Regions from separate parts of the Vagococcus sp. QWL-13 genome, predicted to be linked through region 2. Evidence: predicted binding sites of a transcription regulator. Region 2 holds the regulator's gene; each other region holds the start of a gene.
What was found. Region 2 encodes LexA, which represses DNA repair genes until DNA is damaged. Its sites were predicted from a motif close to CNAACANNTGTTNG; they were not measured.
Positions count from the first base shown of each region.

Region 1: AC4PHI_RS07965 (Y-family DNA polymerase) is a predicted target of LexA. The motif match lies at 2,917-2,930, and genes of this name have one in related genera.
Region 3: AC4PHI_RS12160 (replication-associated recombination protein A) is a predicted target of LexA. The motif match lies at 2,814-2,827, and genes of this name have one in related genera.

Region 1 covers NZ_CM178746.1:1,715,181-1,720,226, forward strand. The annotation lists gene AC4PHI_RS07945 (hypothetical protein) at 356-577, shown strand; gene AC4PHI_RS07950 (universal stress protein) at 788-1,234, shown strand; partial or broken gene erm (23S ribosomal RNA methyltransferase Erm) at 1,802-2,576, opposite strand; gene AC4PHI_RS07960 (23S rRNA methyltransferase attenuation leader peptide) at 2,702-2,785, opposite strand; gene AC4PHI_RS07965 (Y-family DNA polymerase) at 2,958-4,292, shown strand; gene AC4PHI_RS07970 (hypothetical protein) at 4,289-4,660, shown strand; gene AC4PHI_RS07975 (glycerol dehydrogenase) at 4,717-5,046, opposite strand, start outside.
Region 2 covers NZ_CM178746.1:1,034,041-1,039,086, reverse strand. The annotation lists gene AC4PHI_RS04900 (PTS transporter subunit EIIC) at 1-269, shown strand, start outside; gene AC4PHI_RS04895 (alpha/beta hydrolase) at 270-1,091, shown strand; partial or broken gene AC4PHI_RS04890 (IS256 family transposase) at 1,250-1,387, shown strand; gene lexA (transcriptional repressor LexA) at 1,668-2,288, shown strand; gene AC4PHI_RS04880 (hypothetical protein) at 2,366-2,566, shown strand; gene galU (UTP--glucose-1-phosphate uridylyltransferase GalU) at 2,628-3,527, opposite strand; gene AC4PHI_RS04870 (NAD(P)H-dependent glycerol-3-phosphate dehydrogenase) at 3,553-4,563, opposite strand; gene ppaX (pyrophosphatase PpaX) at 4,560-5,046, opposite strand, start outside.
Region 3 covers NZ_CM178746.1:2,565,407-2,570,452, reverse strand. The annotation lists gene mgtA (magnesium-translocating P-type ATPase) at 1-1,321, shown strand, start outside; gene AC4PHI_RS12160 (replication-associated recombination protein A) at 1,510-2,781, opposite strand; gene AC4PHI_RS12155 (DUF3013 family protein) at 3,000-3,494, shown strand; gene prmA (50S ribosomal protein L11 methyltransferase) at 3,513-4,466, shown strand; gene AC4PHI_RS12145 (16S rRNA (uracil(1498)-N(3))-methyltransferase) at 4,470-5,046, shown strand, end outside.

The sequences.
Region 1 (5,046 bases), 680 kb from region 2:
TCTCAATCTTTCATTCTAAACATCTGCTAGACCTTTTCCAATGGTAAGGAATTTTTCAAATCCCCACGATCCTTTCCATGACTGACTTACTCGTCAGCCGGTTCACTATTCTGCTGCAAACTGCTCTCAGCATTACCGGGAATTTATCTCATCCCTTACACTTACTTTATACCATATTTAAGAATATTTTGCAAGCGTTTTCTATGCATCTGAATAACCTTGGTTAAAAAATAATTCGACTGGGAATTTTGATAAAAAATCAAAGTTCTAACGGCCCTTTTCGTAGGGTATTCGTTTACTTACCAGGTTTTCTTATATATACTTTAGTTAACAAAAACTTTTAGGAGTGACGAAAATGGAAGAAACTATCTTTTTCAATTTAGGGAATGCCCTCGCTTCAAAAAAAGACACAAAAGAACTCATGAGAACAGCTCAAGTGGAATATGACAAAAGAAAAGGGAAACTCATCATCGTCGAAGACTCTGAAAATGGCGAGCTGGTATTATTCGATGTATCGGACAGCGAGCAACCTTCAGAAAACACCCGAAAATACTATGTCAAAAAAGTGATTGAATAAACTTCTCCGGTATATTTTAAAAATCATCCAGATAACACAAATAAGTAAGAGCAATCAATAAGAGAAAGGATTTTTAAAGCTGCAAAAAAATTCTCATTTATCAGAAAGACGTTCTTTTTATCCATGAAGTTAGAAGAAATCATTCAGAACATGCTATTGCTATGTATAGATATGCCTGTGTGATAAAATATAGTTAAGGAGGCGTTTAAAATGAATGTAGAGTTTAAGAATATTCTTGTTGCATTTGATGATTCTGAACCGTCTAAGAGAGCATTCGAATACGCAAAGTCCCTGGCCGATAAATACGGCAGTCACATCACACTTCTCCAAGTCTTAATTCCTGTCACTGATTATTTGATTCCTGATGCATTCATCTTGCGAGATTTTATTGAAGGTCAGAAAGAAATTGAGGAAAAAGTTCAAAAAGAATTAGAAAGTACGATTCTTCAGTCAGACTATACTCGAAAAAACGCCATAGATGTCATTGTCATGAGAGACACACCCAAAAACTGTATTGTTGATTTTGCTAAAAATAATAATGTCGATCTGATTGTGATGGGAGCAACGGGCAGACATGGTGTTCAAAAAGTGTTGATAGGCTCCACTACTTCCTACGTCATGAGTCGCGCTACTTGTAACGTTCTAATGATAAAATGATTTCTATGAATATTCGTTTTGATACTTTAGCAGTTGGAGTCTCTAGGAAATGATTACTTGTGCCTATTGATTTTCCGTTCAATAATGTGACCTATAATCAAGCTGGACAAGTTATATCCTCTCTGATGACAGTAAACAAGGGAGGCAGTGTTATGACAATTATTTTATTTTTTGGCATAGGAATATTTGCTAGTTATTGGACCTACAAAATTTTAAAAAAGTTTGTCACTAATAGCATTTTGTTATCGATAGCCTTGTGGGTGCTGCCACTTTTAACAGTCTATCTAGTATGGGAATATGTAAACGATTGGGGCGGCCTCTTTTATCTAGTGTCCGCATTTGCGGCTGCTTTGACTAATATTTATTTACATTTCCTCCTACTGTATAGATATTTTAAACAACGTTTCGCTAATTAAGATTAGTAGAAGCTAGATTAATAAACGAAATCAAGTGTCAACTTGAGCAACTTGCTCAGGTTGGCACTTTTTTTACTTGGGGTAAATTCAAACATACACGTATGAAAAATATAAATAAAAAAGGAGCAGATTTCTCCACTCCGATAAAAATTCAACTTTTAAGTATGCTGCGTTTATATGTTTTTTTGCTGTTTTTTCGATTAAAAAGCAAGTAGCTACGATAAACAGATAACACTTGTTCATAATTGACAATCGTTAAATCCTTTATTTGGGCATATTTAATCGCTTGATGAAACTGATTTTTAGTAAATAAAGTTCTATATTCCTGATTGACCCACTTTGACACAAAGTACAGATATTGAGTCCAATCTTCAGCCTTTATATCAGCCTTATGCCTGTTTAATTTTACCAACACACTGTTCACCCTGGGCTTCGGGTGAAAATATTTAGAGGGGATTTTCAGTAATAACTGAATAGAGACTTGAGTATGCAGAAGCAAGCCTAATGTACGATGAATATCCAGCATACGTTTGTAGAACCCCTCTTCCACCACCAAAAATATCTCCGAGGCTTTACTTTCAAATACCGTTTTTTTTAACGATTTTAGTGCTCAAATTATATGGAATATTGCCAACTATTTTATAATCCGTTGTGTCAGGAAATTTAAACTCAAGAATATTCTGATTGACTACTCTAATATTTTTACTGTCTTGCAACTTTTTTGAAGAGAAATTAAACAATGTATTATCTAATTCCACAGAGTGAACGCTTTTGCAATGTTCAGCTAGCTTTGACGTCAAATGTCCCTTCCCAGTTCCAATTTCATAGATTACGTCTGACTTTTTTAGTGCAATTTTTTTTATGATTTGGTTGAGTATCTTGTCACTTGTTAAAAAATTTTGTGAGTATTTGATATTTCTCTCCATGTAACCACTCCTAAGGTGATTACATCGATAAACAAATAAGAAGCTGAATGAATAATTATTTGTAATTTTATTTATCTATTAGATTTAGAATGAAATGATCAATTAACGATAGTTAACAAAATTATTTATTTATCTGCGTAATCACTGTTTTTAATATACTGCAAAACAGTAGACATTTTATCTACATTACGCATTTGGAATACTAGCATGACGAATTCCTCCTTCTAAATGACAAATATCTTTGATTTCAACTCCAACTTCCGCCACCCAGTATACTAAAATTTCAAACGATATGCCATCAATATATCTATACCATACTTGATAATTTTACTTTACAATAGGAACAAATGTTCGTATAATAACTTCAAGGAAGTGACGATTATGAGTAATTTCGACTACTCATTGGAACCTTTACGAGATATTTTGTTAATTGACGCCAAATCTTTTTACGCCTCTTGTGAATGTGTTGCCCTAGGAAAGCACCCGCTTCAAACAATGCTGGTCGTCATGTCAACTACTGACAACACAGGGAACGGATTAGTCTTGGCAGCCTCTCCTCTAGCGAAAAAAATCTTAGGCATTTCCAATGTAACAAGAGCTGATGACGTACCGGATCATCCGGACTTGATAAGAGTAAATCCCCGCATGAACTATTACATAGAAGAAAATATCAAAATCAACAATATTTTCAGAAAGTATGTTGCCGATGAAGATTTGTTTATCTACAGTATTGACGAATCTATTTTAGATATAACCAGAACCCTAAATTTATTTTTTCCGGATAAAACTTTGACCCGACGTCAAAAACGCTGGAAATTCGCCCGGATGATCCAATTAGCCGTAAAAAATAAAACCGGTATTTACTTGACTGTCGGCATCGGAGACAATCCCCTTCTTGCCAAACTCGCTCTGGATAATGAAAGCAAACATTCAAAGACTTTTATCTCTGAGTGGCGTTATGAAGATGTGGAAAACAAAGTTTGGAAAATTAATCCCATGACCGACTTCTGGGGTATCGGCCGAAGAATGGAAAAACGTTTTTCAAAAATGGGGATAGCTAGTATCAAAGAGCTGGCAAATGCCGACCCTAACGTGTTAAGTGAAGAATTTGGTGTCATGGGATTGCAATATTACCATCATGCCAACGGAATTGACCGAACCATCTTATCTGATACTGCACCTATCGTAAAAGAAAAATCATACGGCAACAGTCAAGTATTGCATCGCAATTATTATATTCAAGCTGAAATAGAAACTGTAATCAAAGAAATGGCGGAGCAAGTTGCAGCCCGTATCCGAAGACATGGTTTTCAAACAAGCTGTATCAATCTTTATATTGGCTTTTCATATCATGAGAAAAAGGCAGGATTTTCCCATCAAATGAAAATTCCTGCAACCGATTCGACTAAAAAACTGTCAGATTTAATTATCCTCCTATTTCGCAAGCATTACCATGGAGAGTCCGTCAGACACGTTGGGGTGACCTACTCAAAATTAACTGACACCAAGCAGATACAGATGAATTTATTTGAACCTTATGAGGAATTAATAAAAAATGAAAATCTTGACAGAATCATTGACAGAATCAGAAAAAAATACGGTTTCACTGCCATTGTTCATGCAGATAGCCTAAGTGACGGGGCCAGAAGCATTGCTAGAAGCGACTTGGTCGGCGGACATCATGGCGGCGGAGCAGGAGGTCTTGACGGATTATGAAACCAGAATATCGAAATATTCTGCGCAACTACCAAGATAGAAAAAAAATGAAGTGGGCAGGATTTTATTTGTCTGATCATACGGCGCGTATTGATAAAGATACCGCGGCACATTATCCTGTTTGTTTAAAAAAAGAACGTATGGGTGCCGTTGAAATTGACCAAATTCTTTCGGAAGCTAAAATCAAAGATTTAACCGTATGTATTCAAAAAGAAGAAATAGATTTAGAACACTCTCAACTTTCTAATATTGAAGGGAAAATCAGCGGCTATGACGAAGCCGGTATTTTTATTGGCGATAAAAAAATATTCTACGAACAGATAAGGCATGTGGCAATTACTGACAGCAGAAAATGGTCGGCTCTTTAGCTTTGCCTTCAAACTAAAAAAACCGATAAAATCTTAAGATTTTATCGGTTTTTTGATTACCCCAATGCTCTGACATAAGCATCTACTGCAAATAAAGCGTCAGTCACTGCTTCTGCCGTTACTTCAAAGGGCATTTGATGCATTGTTTCCCCGTCGATGGTTGCCTGTTTTCCAACTTTTAAAAGATCCTCATAGCTCGCATCGGCAAGTTTCAATTCTGCTAAAGTTGTCGGCAAACCTAAACTCTGATAAAAACGAATATATTTATCAAGTACCTCTCTAGGTTTGTTTTCTAAAAACAGCTGGGTCAATGTCCCATAGGCAACTTTTTCTCCATGGGTCATGCTGTGAATTTCTCCATGTAAAGCTGTGAAACCATTATGAAT
Region 2 (5,046 bases):
CTACATTATATGGAATTACTCTTAAATACAAAAAAGTTCTAATATTATCATGCATTGGTGGAGGTTTAGCGGGAGCACTTGTAGGGATTACCAAAGCAGTATATTTTAGTGTGGCTGGTGGAATATTTGGATTATTAAGTTCAATTAGCCCAAATGGAATTGATTTCAATCTTTATGTATTCGTAGGAACATTTATTATTGCTGTATTTGGAACAGCAATTTTAATTAGAATTTTTGGATATGAAAATGAAACTAGTGAGAAAAAATAAATGCAAATTATCAATATGGCCTTAGAAATACCGGACTCAAAGTTTACAAGTTCAATTGACATATTTTTAAGAAAAAATACTTCAATTGAACAAGAGCCTTTACCTGCGGTAATTATTTGTCCTGGTGGTGGATATGAGTTTTTATCTTCGAGAGAAGCAGAACCAATCGCCTTAGCTTTTCTATCACAAGGCTTTCAAGCAATTGTCTTAAATTACACAACTATGCAAAATGGATTAAAGTCAAATTTTTTTAATACCACTATATTACAAATTGCAAAAACGTTTGAAATTATTCATCAAAATAATTCTGACTGGCAGATTGATCTTAATAATATTTTTGTTTTAGGGTGTTCTGCTGGCGGACATTTAGCAGCTTCATACTCATCAAGTTGGTATACTTTTGAGAACAAGCAGAAAACTGTTAATTTCAAACCTAAAGGAACTATTCTTTGCTATCCCGTTACTGGGTTTGAATTTGGGTGGCCTCATGATTTTTCACATTTTGATTTCCCTATCAATAATCCGGAAGAATATGATACTTCTAAAAAAATTAACTCATTTACTTCTGATACTTTTATTTGGCATACAGCTAATGATTCTGCTGTGCCTGTCTTAAACACATTGAAATATTGTGAAAGTTTAGCAAGACATAACATAAAATTTGAATCTCACATTTTTGAGTCTGGACGACATGGTCTATCTTTAGCAACTCGAGCTTCTGCTAAACTATTTACTACTGATTACATTGTTCCAGAAGTTGAAAATTGGTTTGCTACTTGTATAGATTGGATAACCAGACGCTTAAAATTAGATTTAAAATAAATACCTATTAATGATTATTCAACATTTCCATGTTCATTTAAAAACAGAGTTGATAGCGTAAAATATTTTGTGTAAATAGAAATTTAGGGTAGTAAAAAAGAAAGTCCATTCTGTAAAATTAAAGTTGCGACACAGAAATTTTATAGGAGGACTTTCTCATGCCCAATTTTACTACAGAAATTATGGAAACACTAATCAATAAAGGTGATTTAGACGAATTATTTCGTAAACATTTGGAGTCTGCTGTCAATTCTTTGCTGCAGGCTGTGTTAACGGCTTTCTTAGATTATGAAAAGCTCATTCAAATCGATTATTTCAATTTTAGTGCCACTTTTCACCGAAATATAGGCTCCTCTTTGTGCTTCAACAATGTATTCTTTTCCATTTTTCTCCTCCTAAAAATTAAACTAATATTCTCTTAATATTTTATCATAAGAAAACAGGACAAAACCAATACTATAATGAATATTGCACTTAATTTGACAAGCCCACCATAAAATAGCGAACACTTGTTTGATTTGTCATTAAGAGTATGCTACACTTTCTTTGTAACTACTCTTTATAGGAGGCGATGAGTTGACTACACAAAAAGAAAATAGACAAATCAAGATTTTGAGATACATATACGAAGAAGTGGATAAGCGCGGCTATCCGCCAACCGTCAGAGAGATAGGAGAAGCTGTGGACCTTTCTTCCACTTCCACTGTCCACGGACATCTTTCCCGACTAGAAAAAAAAGGATTCCTCCAACGGGACCCTTCAAAACCTAGAGCGATTGAAGTTACCCCTGAAGGCTTGCAAATATTGGGGATTCAAGCAGATGTGATGCCTGTCTTGGGGACTGTTACTGCGGGAGAACCGATTTTAGCCGTAGAAGATGCTTCTGATTACTTTCCAATCCCGCCAGAGTTTAAAAATGAATCCCGTCCGCTATTTATGTTGAAAATCCGTGGCGATAGTATGATTAATGCGGGGATTTTTGACGGCGATTACGTAATCGTCCGAAAACAAACCCATGCTTCCAATGGGGAAATGGTGATCGCCATGACTGATGAGGAAGAAGCCACTTGTAAAACTTTTTACAAAGAACAAAACTATTTTCGCCTTCAACCTGAAAATGACTTTCTTGAGCCGATTATTCTTGAAAATGTCACGATTTTAGGAAAAGTTGTGGGACTGTACCGTAGTTTCTTTTAAAAAACTTCTTTACAAAGCGAACGTTTGTTTGTATAATAAAAACAGAACAAACGTTCTTGTACAGGAGGATGAAAAAAATGACAAGTATCAGAAGATTATTTTTCTTATTTTTTGTATTGTTGATAGGTATTTTTCTTGGCAACCTAGGTTTGAAAACAGCCTTCTTGATCGTCGTCCCTATTTTTCTCATATTGATCATGATGTGGGATGAAGCAAGCTACCGCTACACTAGTCATCGAAAACAACAACGAAACAGACAACGGGAATATCACTGCTGATAAATTAAAAACTTTCTAACCTTTGAGCTTGGCTTCAGTCAAAAAGTTAGAAAGTTTTTTATTATTTTGCTTTATTATCTTGTGCTTCCAGTTCTTTTCCCATGTCGATAATGAGCTCGCGCAACTGGTCTTTGACTTCCGGATGCTCTAGACCGTATTCAATACTTGTTTTCAAAAAGCCGAATTTATCGCCCACATCATAACGCTTGCCGGTAAATTGATGAGCAAATACTCTCTGAGTCTTATTCAAAGTATCGATGGCGTCTGTCAGCTGAATTTCATCTCCTGCACCCGGTTTTTGATTTTCCAATATGTCAAAAATTTCCGGTGTTAACAAGTAGCGCCCAATAATCGCCAAATTGCTTGGAGCATCTTTAGGATCAGGCTTCTCAACAAAATTTTTCACATTATACAAACCTTTTCCAACCATCTGCTCTGGATTGATAATCCCGTATTTTGAAGTATCTTCATGAGGGACTTCCATCACTGCGATTGTTGATGCTCTTGTTTTTTCATAATCATCAATCAGCTGTTTGGTCAAAGGTACCTTATCCGACATTAGATCGTCTCCCAACATCACCACAAAGGGTTCGTTTCCTACGAAAGCCTTCCCTAAAGAAACCGCATGACCTAATCCCCTCGGGTGTGACTGACGCATGAAATGGAGATTCAAACCAGTGGTGGCTTCCACCTTTGCGAGCAAGTCAGTTTTTCCTTTTTCTTTCAAATTCATTTCCAGTTCCAGATTGGCATCAAAATGATCTTCGATAGGACGTTTAGCCTTCCCAGTGATGATCAGGATATCCTCGATCCCCGACTCTAGTGCTTCTTCAACAATAAATTGGATCGTCGGCTTATCAACGATCGGCAGCATTTCTTTTGCCATTGCTTTAGTTGCCGGTAAAAACCGGGTCCCCAAACCCGCCGCTGGAATAATCGCTTTTTTCACACGTTGCTTCATCTCATACTCCTTTTACTGACATTTTTTAGAATTCTTTTTCCGATTTTTTGTCTCTTAACATCATACTACGGATTACTTCGTCTGCTTTTTTCCCGCCGTAAACCACTTGATAGATTGCTTCAGTGATCGGCATTTCGACACCGAGCTCTTTTGCCAGCTCATAAGCAGACTTAGTGGTCGAGATTCCTTCGACAACCATGCCCATCTTGGCTAAGATGTCATCCACCGAATAACCTTTTCCAAGCATATCGCCTGCACGCCAGTTTCGCGAATGGACACTGGTACAAGTGACGACTAAATCGCCAAATCCGCTCAACCCGATAAACGTTAGAGGATCTGCGCCCATAGCCACTCCCAAACGGGTGATTTCTGCTAATCCGCGGGTCATGATAGCTGCTTTGGCATTATCTCCCAAACCAAGTCCGTGGATCGCACCAGCCCCGAGAGCAATGATGTTCTTCAATGCTGCACCGGTCTCAACCCCTATAACGTCATCATTTGTATAGACTCTGAAATAATCATTCATAAACAACTGTTGGACATATTCTGCATACTCAAGATTTTTGCTTGCTGCTGTGATGGTAGTAATATCTTTGACAGCTACTTCTTCTGCATGGCTTGGTCCTGAGAGAACTACGATATCCCGTCTCATACTTTCCGGGATTTCCTGCGCCAGTATCTCAGAAATCCGCATGTGCGTTTCTTGTTCAAAACCTTTACTTGCATGGATGATAACTGGTTGATTTTGACACACATTTCGAAATTGAACCGCTACTTCTCGAATGGCCTTCGTAGGCACAACAAATAAAACAGCATCGGCGTCTTTTATAGCGTCTGCCATCTCAGTGGTTGCTCTCAACTCTTCTGGAAAGACTATTTCAGGGAGATAGGCTTTATTCGTTTGGTATTGCTGGAGTTCTTCTACTTGATCGACTTCTCTGCCCCAAAGCATGACATCATGTCCATTTTCGACCAAAGTGTTGCCTAAAGCCAAGCCCCATGAACCAGTTCCTAAAACAGCTATTTTTTGCTTCATACTCTACCTCCGTTATTTTGTGAGTTAATCCACTCCTGTAATTCTACCATACTTTTGACCGTTTGATAGGGTCTATAAGGCGTCACTTCTGCTAAAGTCTTGCGCGACCACTCGACAAATATCCCGCGCACCTCTGCCCGGTTAGCAGCCTCAATATCTTGAGGGTTGTCGCCGACCATGATTGTCTCAGCGGGAGCAGAGGATAGTTTCGTCATGGCAAGGCAGAGAGATTCAGGATCAGGTTTGACTTTCTGATAATCTGTACCGCCTAAAATCAGGTCAAAATACTCTTTGATTTTCAACAATTCCAACCCTCTTTTTAAAATAAAGCTGTTTTTAGTTGAGACCACTGCCAATCGAATGTCTGACTTTTTAAGCGCATCAAGCACTTCGCCCACGTCAGGAAATTCTTGAATCAATTCGTCATGCTTTTCATGATTAAATTCGCGATAAGTTGCCACCATTTCGTCAGTTTTTTCAGGC
Region 3 (5,046 bases), 1.3 Mb from region 2:
CAATGAACACTTGATGGTGACCAAGGGTGCTTTAGAAGAGATGGAAGATGTTTACACACATGTGGAAATCGGCGGAAAAGTTGTGCCGGTGACAGAACAGCTGCAACAAGGCATGCGGGAAGTCAGCTATAACATGAATCAGAGAGGGATGCGTGCCATCGCTGTGGCATATCAGAAAAATGTCCACAAATCTCCAGTTTATACAGTAGCTGACGAGTCGGACATGATTTTAAAAGGTTTTGTGGGTTTCCTTGATCCGGCTAAAAAAAGTGCCGGTCCTGCTATCAGCTCCTTTCATGATCACGGCGTAAATGTAAAAGTTTTGACAGGTGATAATGCCATCGTAGCAAAAACCGTCTGCGAAGAAGTGGGTATTACAGTTGATGGTTATCTCAATGGAGCCGAAATTGAAGAAATGTCTGATGCCCAGCTGAAAGAAAAAGTTTCAGAAATCAATCTTTTTGCCAAATTATCACCGATGCAGAAATCCCGAATCATCCAGTCCCTTCAAGAAAACGGACATACAGTAGGCTTTATGGGAGATGGTATCAATGATGCCCCCGCCTTGCGAAAAGCTGATGTGGGGATTTCGGTAGATACAGCGGCCGATATTACTAAGGATGCCAGTTCCATCATCCTGCTTCAAAAAAGTTTGACAGTGTTAGCTGAAGGGGCCATTGAAGGACGAAAAGTTTTCAGCAATATGATGAAATATATCAGAATCACCATCAGTTCCAACTTTGGGAATGTTTTTTCCATATTGATTGCCAGTATCTTTCTGCCGTTTCTACCAATGCTTTCTCTTCAGCTGCTGGTCCAAAATTTAGTATATGATTTGGCGCAGCTGACCACACCCTGGGATCATGTTGACGAAGTGGAGCTGGAGAAGCCGATTACTTGGAATCTAAAAAGTCTCGTACGCTTTATGTTGATTCTGGGTCCTGTCAGCAGTATTTTCGATGTCCTGACATTTGCTTTGATGTGGACAGTGTTTGGAGCCAATACGGTGGCTCAGCAAGGACTGTTTCAGGCAGGCTGGTTTGTAGTGGGACTTTTCACGCAAATTTTTGTCGTACATATTTTAAGAACGTCAAAATTATCTTTCATCCAAAGTCGTGCCAGCATGGCATTGACCATTGCCAGTGTGCTGGCTTGCGGGACAGGCTTATTGATTGTAGGGACCTCTCTCAACCAATATTTCGACTTCTTATCTTTGCCGGCTAATTATTGGCCATGGCTTGTAGGTATTGTTATCAGCTATATCTTAACAACAGAAATTATGAAGAAAATTTATATAAAAGCGAATAACGGCTGGCTATAGACGGCAGTGATTTATCAAAGTTTTAAATCAAAAATCAAGTTAAAAACCAAAAACGTTGAGAATACTTAAAAAGTAATTCTCAACGTTTTTTATTAGTTTAAGTGCCAAGTTTTTCTTGTTGCTGCAGCTTTTGGCTTTTGTTGTACTGGCGGGATAGTTTGCTACCGTGAATTTTTGATGGATAGATTTTATTTTTGGCGTTCTTCCAACTGCTTATAGCGATTGCCCAAAGCTTGCTCATATTTTCCGGTGGCTTTAGGCTGATAATATTTTTTATTTTTTAAACCGTCCGGCAGATATTGCTGGGGGACCCAACCGTCTGGAGCATCGTGGGGATAGCGGTAACCTATGCCTCTTCCCAAGTCTTTTGCCCCGCGGTAATGATTGTCTTTCAGATGGTCAGGGACTTCACCGATCAGTCCTTTGCGGATATCAGCTAACGCCGCATCAATAGCCAAATAGGCGGAATTAGATTTTGGCGATAAACAAAGATCTACCACTGCCTGGGCCAGCGGGATTTTTGCTTCAGGAAATCCCAGTTTTTCTGCCGCCTGTACTGCACTGACAGTCCGTGCCGCTGCTTGGGGATTGGCTAATCCCACATCTTCATAGGCAATGACCATCAGACGCCGGCAAATAATCAGCATATCGCCAGCTTCCACTAGTCTTGCCAGGTAATGCATGGCAGCATTGACATCACTGCCCCGAATGGATTTTTGCAGTGCGGAGATAACATCGTAGTGGGCATCGCCTTTTTTGTCATGAACCATGGCTTTTTTCTGGATACATTCTTCAATGATTTCAAGGGTCAAATGAATGGCAGCATCTTTCGTCGGTTGCGTGGATTTGACTGCCAGCTCCAGTCCGTTTAGCGCACTGCGCAAATCGCCGTTTGTTGCACGGGTCAAATGAAGCAGTGCCAGCTCATCCAAAACAACTTTTTTACTGCCCAATCCTCTTTCTTTATCTGAGAGAGCAAGTTCCACTGCCCGCTTGATATCTTTTTCTTGTAAAGGTTTGACTTCGAAAATTTGAGTTCTGCTGCGTATGGCAGGGCTGATACTGATATAGGGGTTTTCCGTGGTGGCCCCGATTAAAATGATTTTGCCGTTTTCCAAGTAAGGCAGCAAAAAATCTTGTTTTGTTTTATCCAGACGATGGACCTCATCTAGCATTAGAATGACTGAACCGCTCATTTTTGCTTCTTCTGCCACGATTTGTAAATCTTTTTTTGTATCTGTGGCTGCGTTCAGCATTCGAAAAGCATATCTGGTAGAACCGGCAATCGCACTGGCGATACTGGTTTTTCCAGTCCCGGGAGGACCGTATAAAATCATGGAAGACAGCATTTTTGCTTCGACCATTCGTCGAATGATTTTGCCTTCGCCGACAAGGTGCTGCTGACCAACCACTTCATCTAAATTTTTAGGACGCATCCGATACGCTAAAGGCTTGTTCATAAGCTCCCTCCTTGTTTTTTATTATTATAACACAAACGTACATTCTTGTTTTGCTGTTTTTGCTGCTATTTTGACAAACCCGGATTACTTTTTGGAAAGCAGAAGAAGATTAAAAACTGGGAGCCGCTAAAATACCCGAATCTTTTCATTAGGTATTGGAAGTAGACAGAATTTCTTGTATGATGGGAACAGAAGTTTAGACAAGCGAGGAAATCATAATGAAGAAAAAGAATATGTTGGAATATTTAGACGAACAACTTGAAAAAAAATTAAAAGACTATGATTTTGCTATTGATTGGGACCGAAAGACCCACAGGATAGAAATCATTGTGGTATTGTATGCTCACAATAGCCAAAGTCTTAAAGTAGAGGATTTGGATGGCGTAGAGTCAGCAGAAGAAGTTATAGAATTCGAAGATGCTGTATTGCTTTATCCTCAAGGAGATAATGTAGACGAAAATGATAAGCAAGATTACTTGGCTGCGCTGCCTTATGAAGGGAAAAAAGGGCTGACACAGGGAGAGATTGAAGGAATCGCCAGCTATCTGTTCCAAGTCCTTGAAACAGGCGAAGAAGAACTGATGGATTTTTTACAAGATGAGACGAAAGAATCATTTGAGCTGTATTGGGAGTCAGAAGTTTTTCAATCGCTGGTGGACGAGCATACAAAACGGAAAAACGGTCAGATGTATTATTCTTACCCAAGATATTAAAATAAGGCGGTCGAGAACATGAATTGGACAGAAGTAAAAGTACAAACAGAAAGTGAAGCAGTAGAGGCTGTTTCGAATATATTGATGGAAGCAGGCGCAAGTGGTGTAGCAATTGAGGACGCAGCGGATTTGGCAGCCTACTCAGGAGATAAATTAGGGGAGTACATTGATAAGCATGAGATTCATCATATTCGTGAAGGTGCCAATGTGAGTGCATACTTTCCTGAGACGGTTTTTCTTCCTGAGATTTTACCCCACATCAAAGCACAAATTGCTAAACTGCCGGAATTTGGTCTTAACATCGGGGCCGGCGAAGTTACAACAAGTGAAGTAGCAGAAAAAGATTGGGCAACCTCATGGAAAAAATATTATCATCCGGTGCCGGTCAGCCGTTTTCTGACCATTGTACCAGAATGGGAGACCTATACACCTAAACACGAGGATGAAAGAGTTATTGTGATGGATCCGGGAATGGCTTTCGGTACCGGAACTCATCCGACAACACTGTTGAGTTTACAAGCGTTGGAAATGACACTCAGGGGCGGAGAACGTGTTTTGGACGTGGGGACAGGTTCGGGTATTTTGAGTATTGCCGCTAAACATTTTGGTGCAAAAGAAGTTCACGCCTTTGATTTAGATGATGTTGCGGTGGCAGCTGCAAAGGGCAATTTGGATTTGAACCCTGTGGCAGCAGAAGTTTCTGTTTCTGCCAATGACTTGTTAGAAAACATCACAATCAAAGCAGACGTGATCGTCGCCAATATTTTGCCCCACATTATTCTCCGGATGATTGAGGATGCATGGCATCTTTTGACAGAAGGAGGCAAACTGATAGTCTCAGGAATCATTCTGGATAAAGAAGGGGAGATTCTTGAGGAGATGTATGCCCAAGGATTTGAATTACTGCAGAAGTATGAACAGCAAGGCTGGTTGGCCTTAGTTTTTGAAAAACCTGAGCAGGATGGAGAGTAACACATGCAGCGATATTTTATCCCAACGAATTATGAAGAACATGACCGCTCTTCAATCGAAATCACCGGGGAGATTTTTCATCACATGATTCGGGTGATGCGAATGAAAGTGGCAGAACAAGTTTATCTGGTATTCAATCAAAAACATACCATCATTGCAGAAATTACTGCTATTGCCGAGGAGCTGGCTTTGTTGAAAGAAGTAAGGGCAGTGGCATCCGAAACGGAACTGCCGGCACATGTCAGTCTGTTTTGCGGCTTTCCTAAAGGAGACAAGCTGGAGCTGATTACTCAGAAAAGCACAGAGCTTGGAGCCAATCAAATCTTTGGTTTTCCCAGCAAGACATCTGTGGTAAAATGGAATGAAAAAAAACGAATCAATCGTGAACAACGTTTAAATAAAATTGCCAAAGAAGCTGCGGAGCAATCCCATCGGACGACGTTCCCTACGGTGCGGCTTTTAGAAAGTCAAAAAGAATTACTAAACGAGTTGGCATCCTTCGATCATATTCTCATAGCCTATGAAGAAACGGCAAAAAAAGGGGAGCACAGGCAGCTGACCCAGACTTTGCAGCAAGTTC